Regions from separate parts of the Streptomyces sp. NPDC056224 genome, predicted to be linked through region 2. Evidence: riboswitches for the same ligand, from Rfam matches in the RefSeq annotation. Region 2 holds a riboswitch; the other holds the start of a gene.
The links. A riboswitch is a leader RNA that binds a small molecule or an ion and turns the genes downstream of it on or off. The one in region 2 is predicted to bind S-adenosylmethionine.
Positions count from the first base shown of each region.

Region 1: linked by a shared signal. The riboswitch ahead of ACFCZ1_RS28640 (aminotransferase class V-fold PLP-dependent enzyme) and the one ahead of thrC (threonine synthase) in region 2 are both predicted to bind S-adenosylmethionine.

Region 1 is NZ_JBHJTK010000033.1:16,319-25,495, reverse strand. Features, by position in the region: gene ACFCZ1_RS28650 (cytochrome bc complex cytochrome b subunit) at 1-1,013, shown strand, start outside; gene trpD (anthranilate phosphoribosyltransferase) at 1,187-2,251, shown strand; SAM riboswitch class IV at 2,341-2,457, shown strand; gene ACFCZ1_RS28640 (aminotransferase class V-fold PLP-dependent enzyme) at 2,701-4,119, shown strand; gene ACFCZ1_RS28635 (Lrp/AsnC family transcriptional regulator) at 4,573-4,854, opposite strand; gene ACFCZ1_RS28630 (rhomboid family intramembrane serine protease) at 4,851-5,585, opposite strand; gene ACFCZ1_RS28625 (hypothetical protein) at 5,720-5,959, shown strand; gene ACFCZ1_RS28620 (NYN domain-containing protein) at 6,000-7,364, shown strand; gene ACFCZ1_RS28615 (NlpC/P60 family protein) at 7,617-8,645, shown strand; gene ACFCZ1_RS28610 (NlpC/P60 family protein) at 8,867-9,177, shown strand, end outside.
Region 2 is NZ_JBHJTK010000006.1:25,185-34,361, forward strand. Features, by position in the region: gene ACFCZ1_RS10630 (trehalose-6-phosphate synthase) at 1-869, opposite strand, end outside; gene ACFCZ1_RS10635 (glucosyl-3-phosphoglycerate synthase) at 916-1,893, opposite strand; SAM riboswitch class I at 2,078-2,234, shown strand; gene thrC (threonine synthase) at 2,228-3,526, shown strand; gene ACFCZ1_RS10645 (MoaD/ThiS family protein) at 3,564-3,839, shown strand; gene ACFCZ1_RS10650 (cold-shock protein) at 4,252-4,458, shown strand; gene groL (chaperonin GroEL) at 4,753-6,375, shown strand; gene ACFCZ1_RS10660 (Uma2 family endonuclease) at 6,473-7,045, opposite strand; gene ACFCZ1_RS10665 (phosphoribosylanthranilate isomerase) at 7,185-7,793, shown strand; gene ACFCZ1_RS10670 (beta-glucanase) at 7,864-8,601, shown strand; gene ACFCZ1_RS10675 (serine/threonine-protein kinase) at 8,661-9,177, opposite strand, start outside.

The DNA.
Region 1 (9,177 bases), on a different contig from region 2:
GCGACTTCGTCGCGCGGTTCTACTCGATCCACATCCTGCTGCTGCCCGGCATCATGATGGGCCTGCTGGTGGCCCACCTGATCCTGGTCTTCTACCACAAGCACACCCAGTTCGCGGGTCCCGGCAAGACGAACAACAACGTCGTCGGCATGCCGCTGCTGCCGGTCTACATGGCCAAGGCCGGAGGCTTCTTCTTCCTGGTCTTCGGTGTCATCGCGGCCATCGCGGCCATCGCCTCGATCAACCCGATCTGGGCGCTCGGCCCGTACCGCCCGGACCACGTGTCCACCGGTGCGCAGCCCGACTGGTACATGGGTATGCCGGAAGGCCTGATCCGGGCCATGCCCGGCTGGGAGATCAACCTGTGGGGCCACACGCTCGTCCTGGGCGTGTTCATCCCGCTGCTGCTCTTCCCGCTGGTGCTGGGCTCGATCGCCGCCTGGCCCTTCATCGAGTCCTGGGTCACCGGGGACAAGCGCGAGCACCACATCCTGGACCGCCCGCGCAACGTCCCGACCCGTACGGGCTTCGGTGTCGCCTGGATCGCGGAGTACATCGTGCTCCTGATCGGCGGTGGCAACGACATGTTCGCCCAGTACTTCCACCTCTCGATCAACGCGATCACCTGGTTCGTCCGGATCGGCTTCTTCGTCGTCCCGGTCCTCGCCTTCATCGTCACCAAGCGGATCTGCCTCGGCCTCCAGCGCCGGGACCGGGACAAGGTGCTGCACGGTCGCGAGACCGGCATCATCAAGCGCCTGCCGCACGGTGAGTTCGTCGAGGTCCACGAGCCGCTCTCGCAGGACAAGCTGCACACGCTCACCTCGTACACCACGTACGAGCCGATCGAGATCGGCCCGACGGTCGACGAGAACGGTGTCGAGCGCAAGGTGAAGCGCGGCGAGAAGCTGCGCGCGAAGCTCAGCAAGGGCTTCTACGCCGAGGGCAACCAGATTCCGAAGCCCACGGTGGAGGAGTACAAGGAGATCCAGAGCGGCCACGGCCACCACTGACCTCCCGTACGACCGCTTGACCGCATGAGGGACTGATTTCGGTCAGTCCTGGTGTCGCCACGGCGAGAGCCCCGTCCAGTGTCTGGACGGGGCTCTTTGCCGTCTCCCCGGCTGGATAGGCTGAAGGCCTTCCCATCCATTGTGGAATCCTCTACGAGCAGCAGGAGTGGACCATGAACGTTGTGACCCCGGCAGGCGGCGACAGCGTGGCGGCCCCCACCTGGCCGGGCGTTCTCGACGCGCTGCTGACCGGCCGGGACCTGCGTGCCGACGACACCGCCTGGGCCATGGACAAGATCATGCGCGGGGAGGCCACGGACGCCCAGATCGCCGGCTTCGTGGTCGCGCTGCGGGCCAAGGGGGAGACGGTCGCGGAGATCAACGGCCTCGTGCGGACCATGTACGAGCACGCCAACCTGATCGAGGTGCCCGGCCGGACGGTGGACATCGTCGGCACGGGCGGCGACGGCGCGAAGACGGTCAACATCTCGACGATGTCGGCGGTCGTGGTGGCCGGTACGGGCGCCAAGGTGGTCAAGCACGGCAACCGGGCCGCGTCCTCCGCGAGCGGGGCCTCGGACGTCCTGGAGAAGCTCGGCGTCAACCTCGACCTCACCCCGGCGCGCGTCGCCGAGGTCGCGGAGGAGGCCGGGATCACCTTCTGCTTCGCGGTGAAGTTCCACCCCGCGCTGCGGCACGTGGCCGCGGCCCGCAAGGAGCTGGGCATCCGGACCACCTTCAACTTCCTCGGCCCGCTGACCAATCCGGCGAAGGTACGGGCCCAGGCGACGGGCGTGGCCGACGCCCGGATGGCCCCGATCGTGGCGGGCGTGCTCGCCGAGCGGGGCTCCTCCGCGCTGGTCTTCCGGGGCGACGACGGCCTGGACGAGCTGACCACGACCGCGACCTCGCGGGTGTGGTGGGTGCGGGACGGCAAGGTCGCGGAGCAGCCCTTCGACCCGCGGGACGTCGGCATCACCCTCGTCGACGTGTCGGAGCTGCGCGGCGCGGACGCCTCGTACAACGCGGACGTCGCCCGCCGCCTGTTCTCCGGCGAGACGGGCCCGGTCCGCGACGCCGTCCTGCTGAACTCGGCCGCGGCCCTGGTGGCCCTGGACCCGGGCACGGGCCCGCTGGAGGAGCAGCTCGCGGCCGGCATCACCCGGGCGGCGGAGTCGATCGACTCGGGTGCGGCCCGGGCGGCGCTGCAGCGCTGGGTGGCGGCCAGCAACGCCTGACTCCGATTGATCGCTTTCGGTCAAGGCCCCGGTCCGCCATTCGGACCGGGGCCTTGCGCACGGGGGATCATGTGGCAGGATGCTGGACAGGTCACGAGTGACAGCGTTTAGGCCCCGGCTTGCTGTCCGGCAACCCTCCTTCCGTGGCGGGGTGCCCCGGGTGATGACCAGGCCGTAGGCAGCGAGGTCTACGGCAAGCGCGGATCCCTCGACACCAGGGGTCCTGGTCTCTCGAGGAGCGTTTTTCCGTGAGCAAGCGAATGCGATAGGGCGACTCCGCCCCTTCTTCACCCCGGGATCAGGGTCACTTCCGCGTACCCGCCTTCGATCCGGGGACTTCCCGTACCTTCCCCGGACTCCGTCCGGGGGACCCCCAGGTCGGCCGCCGAGCCGTACCCGCGTACGGGCACACCGAAGCCATTCACCCCTGCCTGCCGGGAGATTCCGTCATGTCCGTTTCCGTGAACGCCGCCCCCGCCGTCGCCCCCGCCCCCGCCTCCGCCGCCCCCGCCGTCAACCCCGCCTGTGCCGAGCCGCTGCCGGTCCTCGGCCGGGACGTCACCGTCCCGCTCGTCACCGGCGGCGAGGTCACCTACGCGGCCCTCGACTACGCGGCCAGCGCCCCGGCGCTCCAGCGGGTCTGGGACGACGTGGCCGCGTACGCCCCGTACTACGGCAGCGTGCACCGCGGCGCCGGCTACCTCTCGCAGCTCTCCACCGACCTCTTCGAGCAGAGCCGCGTCACGGTCGCGCGGTTCCTCGACTGCCGCCCCTCGGACCAGGTGGTCTTCACCCGGTCCACCACCGACTCCCTGAACCTGCTCGCCGCCGCGCTCCCGGCCGGCTGCCAGGTCTTCGTCTTCGAGACCGAGCACCACGCCTCGCTGCTGCCGTGGTCGGACGCGCAGGTCACCTACCTCAACGCCCCCCGCACCCCGGACGAGGCCGTCGCCACCCTGGAGCGCGCCCTGGCCGACCGCACGGCAACAGGTGAAGAGGGCTACGGTCCGGCCCTGGTCTGCGTCACCGGCGCCTCCAACGTCACCGGCGAGCTGTGGCCGGTGAAGGAGCTCGCCGCCGCCGCGCACGCCCACGGCGCGCGGATCGTCCTGGACGCCGCCCAGCTCGCCCCGCACCACCCCGTCTCCGTGCAGGACCTCGACGTGGACTGGGTCGCCTTCTCGGGGCACAAGCTCTACGCCCCCTTCGGCTCGGGCGTGCTGGCCGGCCGCGCGGACTGGCTCCAGGAGGCAGAGCCGTACCTCGCAGGCGGCGGCGCCTCCCGCAAGGTCTCCCGGCGCGAGGACGGCGGCGTGGACGTCGAGTGGCACACCACCGCCGCCCGTCACGAGGCCGGCTCCCCGAACGTCATCGGCGTCTACTCCATCGCATCCGCCTGCAAGGCCCTGACCGAGGCGGGCTTCGAGAGCCTCGTCGCCCGCGAGCGCCACCTCATCGCGAAGGTCCGGGAGGGCCTGGCCGGCGTCCCGGCGGTCCGCGTCCTGTCCCTCTTCGGGGACGATGCGCCGCGCGTCGGCGTCATCTCCTTCGTGGTGGACGGCTGGAACAGCTCCCACTTCGCGGCGGCGCTGTCCGCCGAGTACGGCATCGGCGTCCGCGACGGCCTCTTCTGCGCCCACCCGCTGGTCCGCACCCTGCTGGGCAGCGAGCCGCAGGCCCAGGGCGAATGCGGCGCCCCGGAGGCGGCCCCGGGGGAGCGGTCCCTCAACGCGATCCGCGTCAGTTTCGGCGCCGGCACCCCCGACGAGCACGTGGAGCGCTTCGTCCGCGCGGTGAGGGAACTCGTCGCGGACGGCGCGAAGTGGCGGTACCGCACGGAAGAGGGCCGCTGCGTCCCCGCCGTCTGACGCTCTGCGGTACGGCGGGTGGAGGACACGCCGCCCCGACCGGTGGGAGCGGCTCAACTGGCGCAATGTGCCCGGACCGTTCCGCGGCGCCGGGACGGACCCCGCCGGACGGGACGGCCGACGTGCTCCGCGACGGTGACGCGCACCGGACCCGGGAGGGTCCGGGAGCGGTGGCGGGGGCGGGGCCGCGTACGGGGGCGGGCCGTTGCGCCCGGCCTCACCCGGTCGGTGTCGAAGCGGGAGGCGAGTGCGAGGCTGCGGCACCCGGCTGCGCGGCCCCGGCGACCACGGCCCCGGCGACCACCCGCGCGGGTGCCCGTTCCGGCTCGCCGAAGACCGCCCGCCCGTGGCCGGTGAGGGTCCGCCGGGGCTCTGACGCCCCTGCCGGGTGCCGGGGTCCGTCCGGGCCGCGTCCGCCCGGGTCGGCCGGGCCCGGGCCGCAGACGACGGGACCTAGGCGTCCAGGCCGATGGCGAAGGCGGCTTCCAGGTCGTGCTGGGAGTACGTACGGAACGCCACGTGGGTGTCCGTCGCCTCGACGCCCGGGATCTTGCTGATGCGGCCCGGGATGATGTCCGCCAGGTTCTCGTGGCGGGCCACGCGGACCAGCGCGATCAGGTCGTACGTCCCCGTGACGGAGTAGACCTCGCTGACGCTGTCCAGCGCGGCGATGGACTCGGCGATCTCGGGGATGCGGTCCACACTGGTCTTGATGAGCACGATCGCGGTGATCACGGCTGACTGTCTCCCTCGGTGGCCGTCGCTGGTCGCTCCACTCTAGTCGCACGCCGATAGCGCGCCCACGCGTACAGGAAGCCGACCGAGAAGCCCACGAGGTGGGCCAGATAGGCGACCCCCGGCCCGCTCCCCGCCCGGTGCGCGGCCACCCCCTGGAGGGCGAACCAGAACAGCAGCACCATCCACGCCGGGAAGCGCAGCGGCAGGAAGAACAGGAAGGGGAACAGGCTCGTCACCCTGGCCCGCGGCAGCAGGTACAGGAAGGCGCCCAGCACCGCCGAGATGGCCCCGGACGCCCCGACCAGGGTCTGTGAGGAGCCCGCGTTGGCCGCCGCGTACGCCGCCAGGGCCAGGTAGCCCGTACAGACGTAGAAGACGAGGAACGCCGGGCGGCCCATCCGCTCCTCCGCCATCGCGCCGAAGACGTACAGGAAGAGCATGTTCCCGAGCAGGTGGAGCCAACTGCCGTGTACGAACAGCGCGGTCAGGGGAGTGAGCCAGGCCCGCGGGGTGCCGGTGAAGAGCACGTCCGGGACCACGCCCCAGCGCCGGAAGTAGTCGGTCCCGGCGGTGAGCAGCCCGTCGCCCGTCCCGTAGGCCGGGTTCAGCCCCGAGGCCGGACCCAGTACGAACACCACCGCGCAGCCCGCGATCAGCGCGTGGGTGACCACCGGTCCCCGGGCGGCCTCGCGAACGGCCTGCCACCTTACGATCATGTGACAGAGCATGACGCAACCACGCCCACCTGAAGCGGTGGCAGGCCGTAGGGTTACGAGCCGCGGTCCGCCCAAACGGCGCGGACGGCTCAGCAGACCGCTTTAATTGAATCAGCTACGAACACGACGAAGGAGAGAGCGGCCTGATGACGGTTCCCCTGCCGACCGACACCACCCGGTGGCGCTGCACCCTGTGCGGCAACCTCACGCGTTTCGATGTCACCCGTTCGTCGAAGGTCGTGGAGTACGTCCACCTGGACCTCGCCGGGGAGCCGAAGGTCGAGGAGCGCGAGGTGGTCAATGAGACCATCGAGTCGGTCCGCTGCCGCTGGTGCAACGCGGTGGACCAGATCGAGCTCGTGGACAGGCCGGGCACGGACTCCTGAGGGAGCCGAGCCCACAGGTAGATCACGGTAGGGGTGACGGATTGTGGAGCCAGCAAGCGGCGCTGAGCCGGCCGACGCGGCCGGCGACGCCGCCGAGGTGCTCGACCGCCCGCTGCCGGAAGGCGTGCGGCGCCGGGTCGTCGCGCTCGTCTCGGACGCCTTCGGCGGACTGACGGTCGCGGACCTTCCCGCGCAATTGCGTCAGTACGCCCGGTTCACCCCGAGCCGGCGCGCCAAGTTCGCGGGCAACGCCATGGCCGCGGCGGTCGAGACCGACCCGGTGTTCCGCGGCCGGGTGGCCGAGAAGCTGCGCGAGGCACAGTCGGAGCTGACCGGCGCCCTGGAGTCCGGTGCCCCGCCCGCCGCCGCCGATCCGCTGGACGTGGCGGCCGCCGCGTACGTCCTGCGGCCGGTCGGCTGGGTCAAGCTGGTGGCCGCCGCGGGCGAGGAGGCGCAGCGCGCCGACGCCGAGCGGGTCGGCGAGGAGACCCGGCGCGAGCTGGACCGGCTCCGCGAGGAGCTGGCCCAGGTGCGGGAACTGCAGCGCACCGGCGGTGAGCAGGTGCGGATCGAGCTGGAGGCCTCGCGGAAGGAAGCGGAATCGCTTCACCGCAAGCTGCGCAGCGCCCTCAGCGACGTCAAGCGCGGTGACGCGGCCCTGCGCAAGCTGATCGCCGAGATCGACGGGATCCGCGGCGAGGCGGCCGCGCGGGTGGCCGCCGCCGAGAGCGAGAGCCGTCGGCTCAAGTCCCGGCTGACGGAGGTCGAGTCGGCGCTGGAGACCTCGCGCCGGGCCACCCGGGAGGGACGCAGCATCGAGGACATGCGGCTGCGGCTGCTGCTGGACACCGTGCTGGACGCGGCGGCGGGACTGCGCCGAGAGCTGGCGCTGCCGCCGGTGTCCACCCGCCCGGCGGACACGGTGGAGGCGGTGGAGCCGGGCCGGATGACCCCCAAGGACATCGCGGCGCGCGCCCTGTCGGAGACCGATCCGGCGCTGCTGGACCAGCTGTTGGCGCTGCCCCAGGCCCATCTGGTCGTCGACGGCTACAACGTGACCAAGACGGGCTATCCGACGATGCCGCTGGAGAAGCAGCGGCTGCGGCTGCTGGGCGGGCTGTCGATGCTGGCCGCGCAGACGGGCGCGGAGATGACCTGTGTCTTCGACGGGGCGGAGCTGGCGGCCCCGGTGCTGCTCGCGCCGCCGCGCGGTGTGCGGGTGCTGTTCTCCAAGGCCGGGGTGACGGCGGACGAGCTGATCCGCCAGCTGGTGCGCGCGGAGCCGCCCGGCCGCCCGGTGGTCGTGGTCTCCACGGACCGGGAGGTCGCCGACGGTGTGGCCGCCGCGGGTGCGCGGCCCGTAACGTCCGCTTTGTTGCTGAAGCGGCTTTCGCGCGTTTCGTAACTCCTCGCCCTAATGCCGGAATTGGCAGGGTGTTCGGGGGACACACCGTCAAGTGCCCGGCACACAGCGTGCGCTGTAGGTAAAGAAGCTGGTCGGGGAGCAAGTTTTTTTCCGGCAGGATTTGAACTGATCACAGATGGGTCACTAGGGTCTGCTCAAACCTTCGTGCGGTGGATCACTCATTCGGGGTGACGGCGGAGGTGCTGCCGAGTTGCGTTCTTCGGCGGCTCTAGGAAGAAGGAGCTCGCCTCCGTGGCGTCCCACCGTCGACCCAAGCAGCCGAACCGCGCCCGTGTGACCGTACTTGGCGCCGCTGCGGCCGCAGTCGTCGCCCTCACCTCCCAGAGCGCCTCCGCCGCTCCGGCGAAGCCGGGCAAGGACGAGGTCAAGTCCCAGGTCGACGCGCTCTACGAAGAGGCGGAGCAGGCCACCGAGAAGTTCAACGGGGCCAAGGAGCGCCAGGAGCAGCTCGAAAAGGAGATCGGGCAGCTCCAGGACCAGGTCGCGCGCGGCCAGGCCGACCTCAACGAGCTGCGCAGCACGCTCGGTTCGATGGCCAGCGCCCAGTACCGCAACGGCGGCATCGACCCCTCGCTCGCCCTCCTCCTCTCCGAGGACCCCGACAGCTACCTCGACAAGGCCTCCACGCTGGAGCACCTGAGCGGCAAGCAGGTCGAGGCGGTCCAGAAGATCCAGGCCAAGCAGCGCACCCTCGCGCAGCAGCGCCAGGAGGCCGCCGGCAAGCTCGCCGACCTCGACGCCACCCGCAAGGAGCTCGGCGAGAAGAAGAAGGTCTCGCAGGAGAAGCTCGCCGAGGCCCAGGCCCTGCTCAACACCCTGACCGCGCAGGAGCGCGCGGCGCTCAAGGACGACGAGGCCCGCGCCAGCCGCAGCGACAGCCAGCGGGTCGACCTCGGCAACGTGAGCGCCTCCGGCCGAGCCGGCGCCGCCCTCGCCGCCGCCAAGACCAAGCTGGGCTTCACCTACCAGTCCGGCGGCACCGGCCCCAACGTCTACGACTGCTCGGGCCTGACCCAGTGGGCCTACAAGCAGGCCGGCGTCAACATCAGCCGCGTCACCTACACCCAGGCCAACGACGGCACGCGCATCAGCCGCAGCCAGCTCCAGCCCGGTGACCTGGTCTTCTTCTACGACGACCTGCACCACGTCGGCCTCTACGCCGGCAACAACATGACGCTGCACGCCTCCAACCCGCGCAGCGGCATCAAGTACGAGTCGATGGACAACATGCCCTTCCAGTTCGGCGTCCGCATCGGCTGACGCGCCGTACACCGCCCATCCGGGCGAATTGCGCGGACCCGCTCTGACCACACGCCCCGCCGGTGACCTGCGTCTCCGGCGGGGCGTCGGCGTCCGCGCCCCCCGGCGGTCGTTCGCCGGGGTCCGATCGCGCCGCTACTGTCTGCCAGCGCGGAACCCGGCACACGACCGTCCACGGAGGGCGGACCCGGGCCCCGCACAGCGGAAGGGAGCGGTTTCACGTGGCATCCCATCGCCGGCCCGGGCTCGGCGGCCCCGACCGGAACGCGAGGGCCGCCGTCCTCACCGCCGCCGCCGCGGCCGGCGCCGCGGCCGTCATGGCGGGCGCACCCGCGGGCGCGGCCCCGAGCCTGCCCCAGGAGCCCCCGGGCGGTGTCCGCACCCAGGTCGAGCGCCTCTTCGAGGAGGCCGAACAGGCCACCGAGCGCTTCAACGAGGCGGGCGAGAAGGCCGAGCGGCTGCGCGCCGAGGTCGACCGGGCCCAAGACGCCGTCGCCCGCGGCCAGGACCGCATCAACACGATGCGGGGCAT
Region 2 (9,177 bases):
TCACCGACCTCCGCCCGCAGCGCCGCCAGCTTCTCCTCCACCTCCGGCCGGTGCGCCAGTTCGCGCAGCTCCTCCGCGTCGACCCCGAGCGGGTACTGGGTCACCTGCGTGAACCGCTTCTCCCCGTAGCCCGGGCCGTCCGCCTTCGACCTGTGGTGGTGCACCCCGCTCTCGGGAGTCCCGCTCGGGAGGTACGGCTGCGCGATGCCGGTCGCGTCGTCCAGGTTCGCGCTGGTGATGAAGTTGACCGCCCAGGCCCAGGTGTGGAAACCCAGCCGGTCGGCGCCGAGCATCCCCCAGAGCAGCTGCTCCCGGATGTCGTCGGGCAGCATCCCCAGGAACTCCCGCGAAGCCCACGGCGTGTGCGTGAAGTGCCCGATCCGCAGGTCCGGCCGCAGCTCCCGCAACTGCCCCGGCACCAGGGCCAGGTGGTAGTCCTGCACCAGGACGCGGGCGCCCTCCGCCGCCTCCTCGGCAAGCGCCGCCGCGAAGGCGCGGTTGTACTCCACGTACGACCCCCACCGGCGGCGGAACTGCGCGTCGAACACCGGCGTGCGCGGGATGTCGTACAGGTGGTGGTGGGTGAACCACAGCACCGAGTTCGCGATGCCGTTGTACGCGTCGTCGTACACCGTGGGATCGATGTCCAGCATGCGGACGCCGGGTTCGGCCACGCCCCGGCGGACCGCCTCCCGGTCCGCCTCCGAAAGGGCCGCGCAGATCCACACCGCGTCCGGCTGCTCCGCCAGGGCCGCGGAGAGTCCGGAGACGAGACCGCCCCCGCCGCGCCGGGCACTGAGGGTGCCCTCGGCGGACAGGGCGTACGAGAGCGGGCCGCGGTTGGCGGCTACGAGCACCTGAGAAGCCATGCGCCGAACCTAGCCCGGCCCGGGTCCCCTCAAACCGTTCCCTGCGTCACGCCACGCGGCGCAGCACGTACTCCCTGACGTCCAGCATCGGCGGCCGCTCCTCCGTGTCCACCTCGTACGTCCGCGGCACGAACCCCTCCGGCCCCCGCTCGAACTGCGTCAGCTCCGGACGTACGAGGGGGTACCCCCCGCGGTGGCCGGGGGAGTGCCCGTGCGCGAGCCGCAGCTGCGCGGTGCGGTATATCGCCGCGGCCATCCGGCCCAGCGCCTGCCCGTCCTGGTGGCGGTGGACCCGTACGCCGACGTCCACCTGGGCCAGCGCGTCCAGCCCGACCGTGTGCAGCGCGTCCACCAGCAGGCCCAGCTCGACGCCGTACCCGACGGGGAACGGCAGCCGCTCCAGCAGGGAGCGGCGTACGGCGTACTCACCGCCCAGCGGCTGGACGAAACCGGCCAGCTGGGGCCAGTGCAGGTTGAGCAGGGGACGCGCCACCAGCTCCGTCACCCGGCCGCCCTGGCCGGGGGCGTCGCCCAGCGGGCGGTCGTACATCGCCTTGACGAACTGCACGTCCGGTTCCGTCAGCAGCGGCCCCACGATCCCGGAGACGAAGTCGGCCGAGAAATCGCGCAGGTCGGCGTCAACGAAGCAGACGATCTCCCCGGACGTGGCCAGCAGGGAGCGCCACAGCACCTCGCCCTTGCCGGGCAGCGCGGGGATCCGCGGCAGGATCTCGTCGCGGTGGACGACGCGGGCGCCGGCCTTCGCGGCGACCTCGGCCGTCCGGTCGCTGGAGCCCGAGTCGACCACCACCAGTTCGTCCACCAGGGGGAACGGCAGTCCCTCGATCAGCTCGCGCCGGATCACCTCGACGATCGCGCCGACCGTCGCCTCCTCGTCGAGCGCGGGCAGCACCACGCTGACCGTGGTCCCAGCCGCCCGTTTCCGGTCCAGCAGCTGGTCGAGCGGTCGGTCGGCGGCGGACCAGGAGCGGTCTGCCAGCCAGCGCTCCACCTCTTCCAGCACCCTTGGACTCCCTGCATCGTCACTTGTCCGGGCCGATATGCGATCCATCTCGCGGTTCGGACGGCTGTCTCAACCGCCCTGCCCTTCGGTTACAGTCTTGAACAACGCAAAGGACCACCGCATGCCGGGGGTCCTTGCGCACAAACGCCCGGAGCGCCATGGAGCGCGCGGTCCGGTGCCATACCGCTCATCCAGAGGGGCAGAGGGACACGGCCCGTTGAAGCCCCGGCAACCCTCCAGTCGGTTCTCGCGATGCGTTTTCACGCACCCCCGCGAGGTCCCCGGCTAGGGAAGGTGCCAATTCCGTCTCATGGCGAAGTGCGCCATGGGGAAGATGAGGAGAAAGGGCCTCGCCATCATGGCTGCACTGACTGATCCCACCTCTGTCGATCTCGGACCTGCCACCGGGCTTTCCTGTCGTGAGTGCGGTACCCGCTTCGAGCTCGGACCGATCTTCGCGTGCGTCGAGTGCTTCGGACCTCTGGAAGTCGCCTACGACCTCCCGACAGGAGACCCCGAGGCCCTGCGCGCCGCCATCGAGGCCGGCCCGAACAACATCTGGCGGTACGCGCCGCTGCTGCCCGTCCCCGCGGACGTGGCCTCCAAGCCGAGCCTGAACCCGGGCTTCACCAAGCTCGTGGACGCGCAGAACCTGGCCAAGGAGCTCGGCGTCACCGGCAAGCTCTACGTCAAGGACGACTCCGGCAACCCGACGCACTCCTTCAAGGACCGCGTCGTCGCGATCGCCGTCGAGGCCGCCCGCGCCTTCGGCTTCACCACCCTGTCCTGCTCCTCCACCGGCAACCTGGCCGGCGCCGTCGGCGCCGCGGCCGCCCGGGCCGGTTTCCGCTCCTGCGTGTTCATCCCCCACGACCTGGAGCAGGGCAAGGTCGTCATGGCCGGTGTCTACGGCGGCGACCTGGTCGGCATCGAGGGCAACTACGACGACGTCAACCGCTTCTGCTCCGAGCTCATCGGCGACCCGCTGGGCGAGGGCTGGGGCTTCGTCAACGTCAACCTGCGCCCGTACTACGGCGAGGGCTCCAAGACCCTGGCGTACGAGATCTGCGAGCAGCTCGGCTGGCAGCTGCCCGACCAGATCGTCATCCCGATCGCGTCCGGCTCGCAGCTGACGAAGATCGACAAGGGTCTGCAGGAGCTGATCAAGCTCGGCCTGGTCGAGGACAAGCCGTACAAGATCTTCGGTGCCCAGGCCGAGGGCTGCTCCCCGGTCTCCACCGCCTTCAAGGCCGGCCACGACGTGGTCCGCCCGCAGAAGCCGAACACCATCGCCAAGTCCCTCGCCATCGGCAACCCGGCGGACGGCCCGTACGTCCTGGACATCGCCCGGCGCACCGGCGGCTTCGTCGAGGACGTCAACGACGAGCAGGTCGTCGAGGCCATCAAGATCCTCGCGCAGACCGAGGGCATCTTCGCCGAGACCGCGGGCGGCGTGACGGTCGGCGTCACGAAGAAGCTCATCGAGAACGGGCAGCTCGACCCGGCGCTCACCACCGTCGTCCTGAACACGGGTGACGGCCTCAAGACCCTGGAGGCGGTGGCCGCGGACAGCGGGCAGACCGCCACCATCCGCCCGAGCCTGGACGCGTTCCGCGCCGCCGGCCTGGCCTGACCACCTCCCCCCGCTCCACCGGAAAGGCAGTAGCACCATGAGCGTCAACGTCCGCATCCCCACCATCCTGCGCACCTACACCGGCGGCAAGGCCGAGGTCCCGGCCGAGGGCACGACCCTGTCCGAGGTCATCGCGTCGCTGGAGAAGAGCCACCCGGGCATCGCCGCCCGCGTCCTGGACGACCAGGGCAAGCTGCGCCGCTTCGTGAACGTCTACGTCAACGACGACGACGTGCGCTTCGAGGGAGGGCTGGAGGCGGCGACGCCGGACGGCGCCGGTGTCTCGATCATTCCCGCCGTCGCCGGAGGCTGACCGGACATGCGCCGTGCCGGCGGCTGCTGACACGCGAAAACCGTAATTGCCCCCTCCGCTAAAAGCGGAGGGGGCAATTCTGTTTGATTGGGCACGGTAGAGTTGGGGAAGTCCCCTCCGCTGGACTTGCCCGCCGCATATGAACGGGTCGCGTGAGGGTCGACATCGGGTCAATGTGCGGGTGCGGTATGGGGCTTTGGCGAGATATGCCAGGCCCGAGTTGCCCTGGGATATGCCAAATTTTCACTCTATTTCAATGTTTCCGAGTGTCCAGATTTCTCGTCGGATTGACCTGTTGCAGACAGCACCGACGCGGATACATTCAGCCTCGGTCGACGCGTTCCGGCGCAAGTTCTGACCCGGGAGCGCGAAGTGCGTTCCTGCGCAAGGGCCAGTAATAGGGGAGTTAGGCATGGCTCAGGGCACCGTCAAGTGGTTCAACGCGGAGAAGGGCTACGGCTTCATCGCGGTCGACGGTGGTGCGGATGTGTTCGTCCACTACAGCGCCATCCAGATGGACGGGTACCGCACCCTTGAAGAGGGTCAGCGGGTCGAGTTCGAGATCTCGCAGGGCCAGAAGGGTCCGCAGGCGGACATGGTCAAGCTCGCACTCGGCTAGTCCCGGCGCGATCGACCGCCCACGCGTACGCAAGAGGGGCCCACATCCTGGACACGGGGTGTGGGCCCCTCGTGCGTTCGCGGGGGCGTTGGCCCAAGCCGCTTGCACTCGTGGGGGTCGAGTGCTAATCATTGGCGTTAGCACTCTCCAGGTGAGAGTGCTACCAAACTGAGGACCGGGTCGGTGAGGCCCGCAGCGTCCGGCGGGAAGGAACCGCCGGGCACGCAGGCCGTCCGTCGCGGGCGCGGGCGCGGTCCGGGAGCAATCCACCGCTGTCCGGGAGGACCACTTCAGATGGCCAAGATCATTGCGTTCGACGAGGAGGCCCGGCGCGGTCTCGAGCGTGGGATGAACCAGCTCGCCGACGCCGTCAAGGTCACCCTTGGCCCCAAGGGTCGCAACGTCGTCCTTGAGAAGAAGTGGGGCGCGCCCACGATCACCAACGATGGTGTCTCCATCGCCAAGGAGATCGAGCTCGAGGACCCGTACGAGAAGATCGGCGCCGAGCTGGTCAAGGAAGTCGCCAAGAAGACGGACGACGTCGCCGGCGACGGTACGACCACCGCCACCGTGCTGGCCCAGGCGCTCGTCCGCGAGGGCCTGCGCAACGTGGCCGCCGGCGCCAACCCGATGGCCCTCAAGCGCGGCATCGAGAAGGCCGTCGAGGCCGTCTCCGGCGCCCTGCTGGAGCAGGCGAAGGATGTCGAGACCAAGGAGCAGATCGCTTCCACGGCCTCCATCTCCGCCGCCGACACCCAGATCGGCGAGCTCATCGCCGAGGCCATGGACAAGGTCGGCAAGGAAGGCGTCATCACCGTCGAGGAGTCCCAGACCTTCGGTCTGGAACTGGAGCTCACCGAGGGCATGCGCTTCGACAAGGGCTACATCTCGGCGTACTTCGCCACCGACATGGAGCGTATGGAGTCGGCTCTCGACGACCCGTACATCCTGATCGTCAACTCCAAGATCGGCTCGGTCAAGGACCTGCTGCCGCTCCTGGAGAAGGTCATGCAGTCCGGCAAGCCGCTGCTGATCATCGCCGAGGACGTCGAGGGCGAGGCCCTGTCGACCCTGGTCGTCAACAAGATCCGCGGCACCTTCAAGTCCGTCGCCGTCAAGGCCCCGGGCTTCGGCGACCGCCGCAAGGCCATGCTCGGCGACATCGCCATCCTCACCGGTGGCACGGTCATCTCCGAGGAGGTCGGCCTCAAGCTGGAGAACGCCGGTCTCGACCTGCTCGGCCGCGCCCGCAAGGTCGTCATCACCAAGGACGAGACCACCATCGTCGACGGTGCCGGTGACAGCGACCAGGTCGCCGGTCGCGTGAACCAGATCCGCGCCGAGATCGAGAACTCCGACTCGGACTACGACCGCGAGAAGCTCCAGGAGCGCCTCGCGAAGCTGGCCGGCGGCGTGGCCGTCATCAAGGCCGGCGCCGCGACCGAGGTCGAGCTCAAGGAGCGCAAGCACCGCATCGAGGACGCCGTTCGCAACGCGAAGGCGGCCGTCGAGGAGGGCATCGTCGCCGGTGGTGGCGTGGCCCTGCTGCAGGCCTCCGCGGTCTTCGAGAAGCTGGAGCTCACGGGCGACGAGGCGACCGGCGCCAACGCCGTGCGCCTGGCCCTGGAGGCCCCGCTCAAGCAGATCGCCGTCAACGGTGGTCTCGAGGGTGGCGTCGTCGTCGAGAAGGTCCGCAACCTGCCGATCGGTCACGGCCTCAACGCCGCGACCGGCGAGTACGTGGACATGATCGCCGAGGGCATCATCGACCCGGCCAAGGTCACGCGCTCCGCGCTGCAGAACGCCGCGTCGATCGCCGCGCTGTTCCTGACCACCGAGGCCGTCATCGCCGACAAGCCCGAGAAGGCCGGCGCCGGCGCCCCGGGCGGCATGCCGGGCGGTGACATGGACTTCTGATCCTCCCGCGGCTCAGGCCGCCGGTCGATCGGCTGTTCTCGAACGAGGGCGGCACTCCCTGCGGGGGGTGCCGCCCTCGGGCGTTTCGCGGCCGGCACTAGAAGCCCGTGGTGTCGAGCTCGAAGCCGAAGGGCTCCGGGACGGGCAGCGTCTCACCGAAGGACACCGTCCGGCGGGAGCGGTACCCGTGCGGGGAGGGGTCCCAGAAGCAGGTGATCTCCGCGTCCTGCATGTCGACGACCAGGTAGACCGGTACGAGGCGGCCGTACACGTTCAGCTTCTCGTTCCAGTCCGCGTCCTTGGTCGACACGGAGGTGAACTCCGCGACCAGTGACAGGGCCGCGCTGTCCGCGTGACGGCCCTCCTCGTCGAACGCCGCCTCGTCCGCCACGAAGAGGTCGGGCCCGTAGGCCCGCTCCGCTGCCGGGAAGCTGAAGAGGAAGGGGGCGACATCGGCGACGTGACCCTCGGGGGCGTGGGCCTGTAGCTGCTCGCGTACTGCACGCATGCGCCGGTAGTAGCGCAGCTTGGAGAACGGCGACACGACGATCTTCCCCCGGATGAGCTCGGCCTTGAAGCCGTCTGGCGTGTTCATCTCCTCGACCGTGCGCAGGAGGCTCTCGAATGTCGGCGGCGACAGGCTCTCTATGGGTGTGGCCCGCTCGGTCATGGTCGTCACCGTCGTCCTCCGGATGGCGTGATGTGCCCTGAATGTGTGCCTCGTCCCAGGCTAGTGGCGGGACGCTTTCCCTGCCCGGCTTATGGGATGCATCGTCGCGAATCGCGCTGGGTTTGGTTGACTTCGGGGTATGACTGACGTGTTCATCAAGATCTGCGGGCTGAAGACGCCGGGCGACGTCGACGTGGCCGTCGAGGCCGGGGCCGATGCCGTCGGGTTCGTCTTCGCGCCCGGCAGCCCCCGTACGGTCGACGCGGCCACCGCGCGGGAGCTGGCCGCGCGGGTGCCGGACGGGGTGCTCACCGTCGGCGTGTTCCGGGGGCAGCCGGTGGCGGAGGTGCGCCGGTTCGCCGAGGAGAGCGGCGTACGGGGCGTGCAGCTGCACGGCGAAGAGGGCCCCGAGGACTTCGCGGCGCTGCGGGCCGCGGGGCGGACGCTGCTGCGGGCCACCGCCGAGCACGTGAAGCGCTGCGGCGAGTACGGAGAGGACCTGCTGCTCCTCGACGCCCCCGACCCGGGCTCCGGCAAGCCGTGGAACTGGGGGGCGGCGGACTTCGCGCCGCCCGAGGGGCGGTGGCTGCTCGCGGGCGGGCTGACCCCCGCCAACGTCGGCGACGCCGTCCGGGCCACCGGCGCGTGGGGCGTGGACGTCTCCAGCGGCGTGGAGCGGGAGCGCGGGGTGAAATCGCCCGAGCTGATCCGCGCCTTCGTCGAGGCGGCGCGCGCCGCCCGTCGCTGAATGCTTCCGCGCGATTACCCTGTGCGATGATTCCGGCATGGGCGCGTCCGGTTACGGGCAGACACCCTGCATGGACTCGGAAAAGCTCGGCTGGCTGCGGCGCCTGACGTCGCGCCTCGCCCCGGCGGGCGCCGGCGGCGCGGTCGCGGTCAGGCCGCGCCTCGCCCCCGCCTTCACCGCCGATTTCTCCTCGCCCACCCAGTGGGTCGCGGGCCGCTCCTGGGCGTATCCCGACGGCGGCCCGACGAACCCGGGCGACAACAAACTGGACCACCTCGTCGACGATCCCGCCTACAGCCGCAGCGGCGTCTTCCGGGCCAAGCGGAGGCCCGACGGCAACTGGAACACCGGGCTGCTCACCACCGAGGGCAGCGACGAGGGGTTCATGGTGCGCACCGGCGACATCCTGGAGGCCCGGGTCAGGCTCCCGGTGGAGACGGGTGCCTGGCCGGCGATCTGGACCTGGCGGGACGGCGGCCAGGAGATCGACGTCTTCGAGTACCACCCCGACAATCCGGATCTCCTGGAGCTCTCCAACCACGTCCGTCAGGCGCACCGCTACCACCGCGACCCGTCGGTGCGGCCGGGCGCCTGGGTCGACCTCAAGGTCGAGTTCGGGCGGAGGTCGGTCGTCTGGTGGGTCAACGGGGCCCGCGTGTTCGCCGACCGCGCGGGCGTGGGCCGGTCCTGGCGCGCGTACCTCATCGTGAACCTGTCCGTCTGCGCCGGGCGTTACCACCCGGCGCCCCGCCCGGGGGTGACGGAGATGGAGTACGAGGTCTCGCGGCTGTCCGTGTACCGGCCCTAGGCGGGTACTAGGCCGGCCCTAGGGCGCGCTGTCCGGGCGCGGGCGGGCGGGCGGCCGGGTCAGGGCGCGGGCCAGACCGTCATGTCCGCGGTCACCGTGCCGGACGTGCCCTTCACGTACTGGGTCGACTTGATCTGGATCACGAGCAGCGCGATGTCCCCCGACGGGTGCCTGACGCAGATCTCGCTGCCGCCCGCCGCCGCGGCCAGCGGGAACTCCTTGCTGGTGGCGGCGCGCGTGAGGAGGCTGCACGTGTCGAGGCTGCCGGTGCCCGGCTCGGCGTACAGCATGGTGAACACGCTCGTGTCGCTCACCAGCTGGCAGCCGGTCACCTCGCAGTTCAGGCGGATGTCCCCCGTGAGGTCGTCGCGCCGGACCGGATCCTTGATGCCGATCGAGTTCTTCTCGTCCAGGCGCAGCCCGGGGTGGGGGTGGGCGAGGGGCTTCGGCGGCCGGGTCGTGCCCGGTGCGGATCCGGAGGGCTTCGGCCCCTTGCCGCCGCTCGCCGACCCGGCCGACCCGGCCGATCCCGCCGGCCCCGAGGGCGTCTCCTGGGCCGCCGCGGCCGGGCCGCCC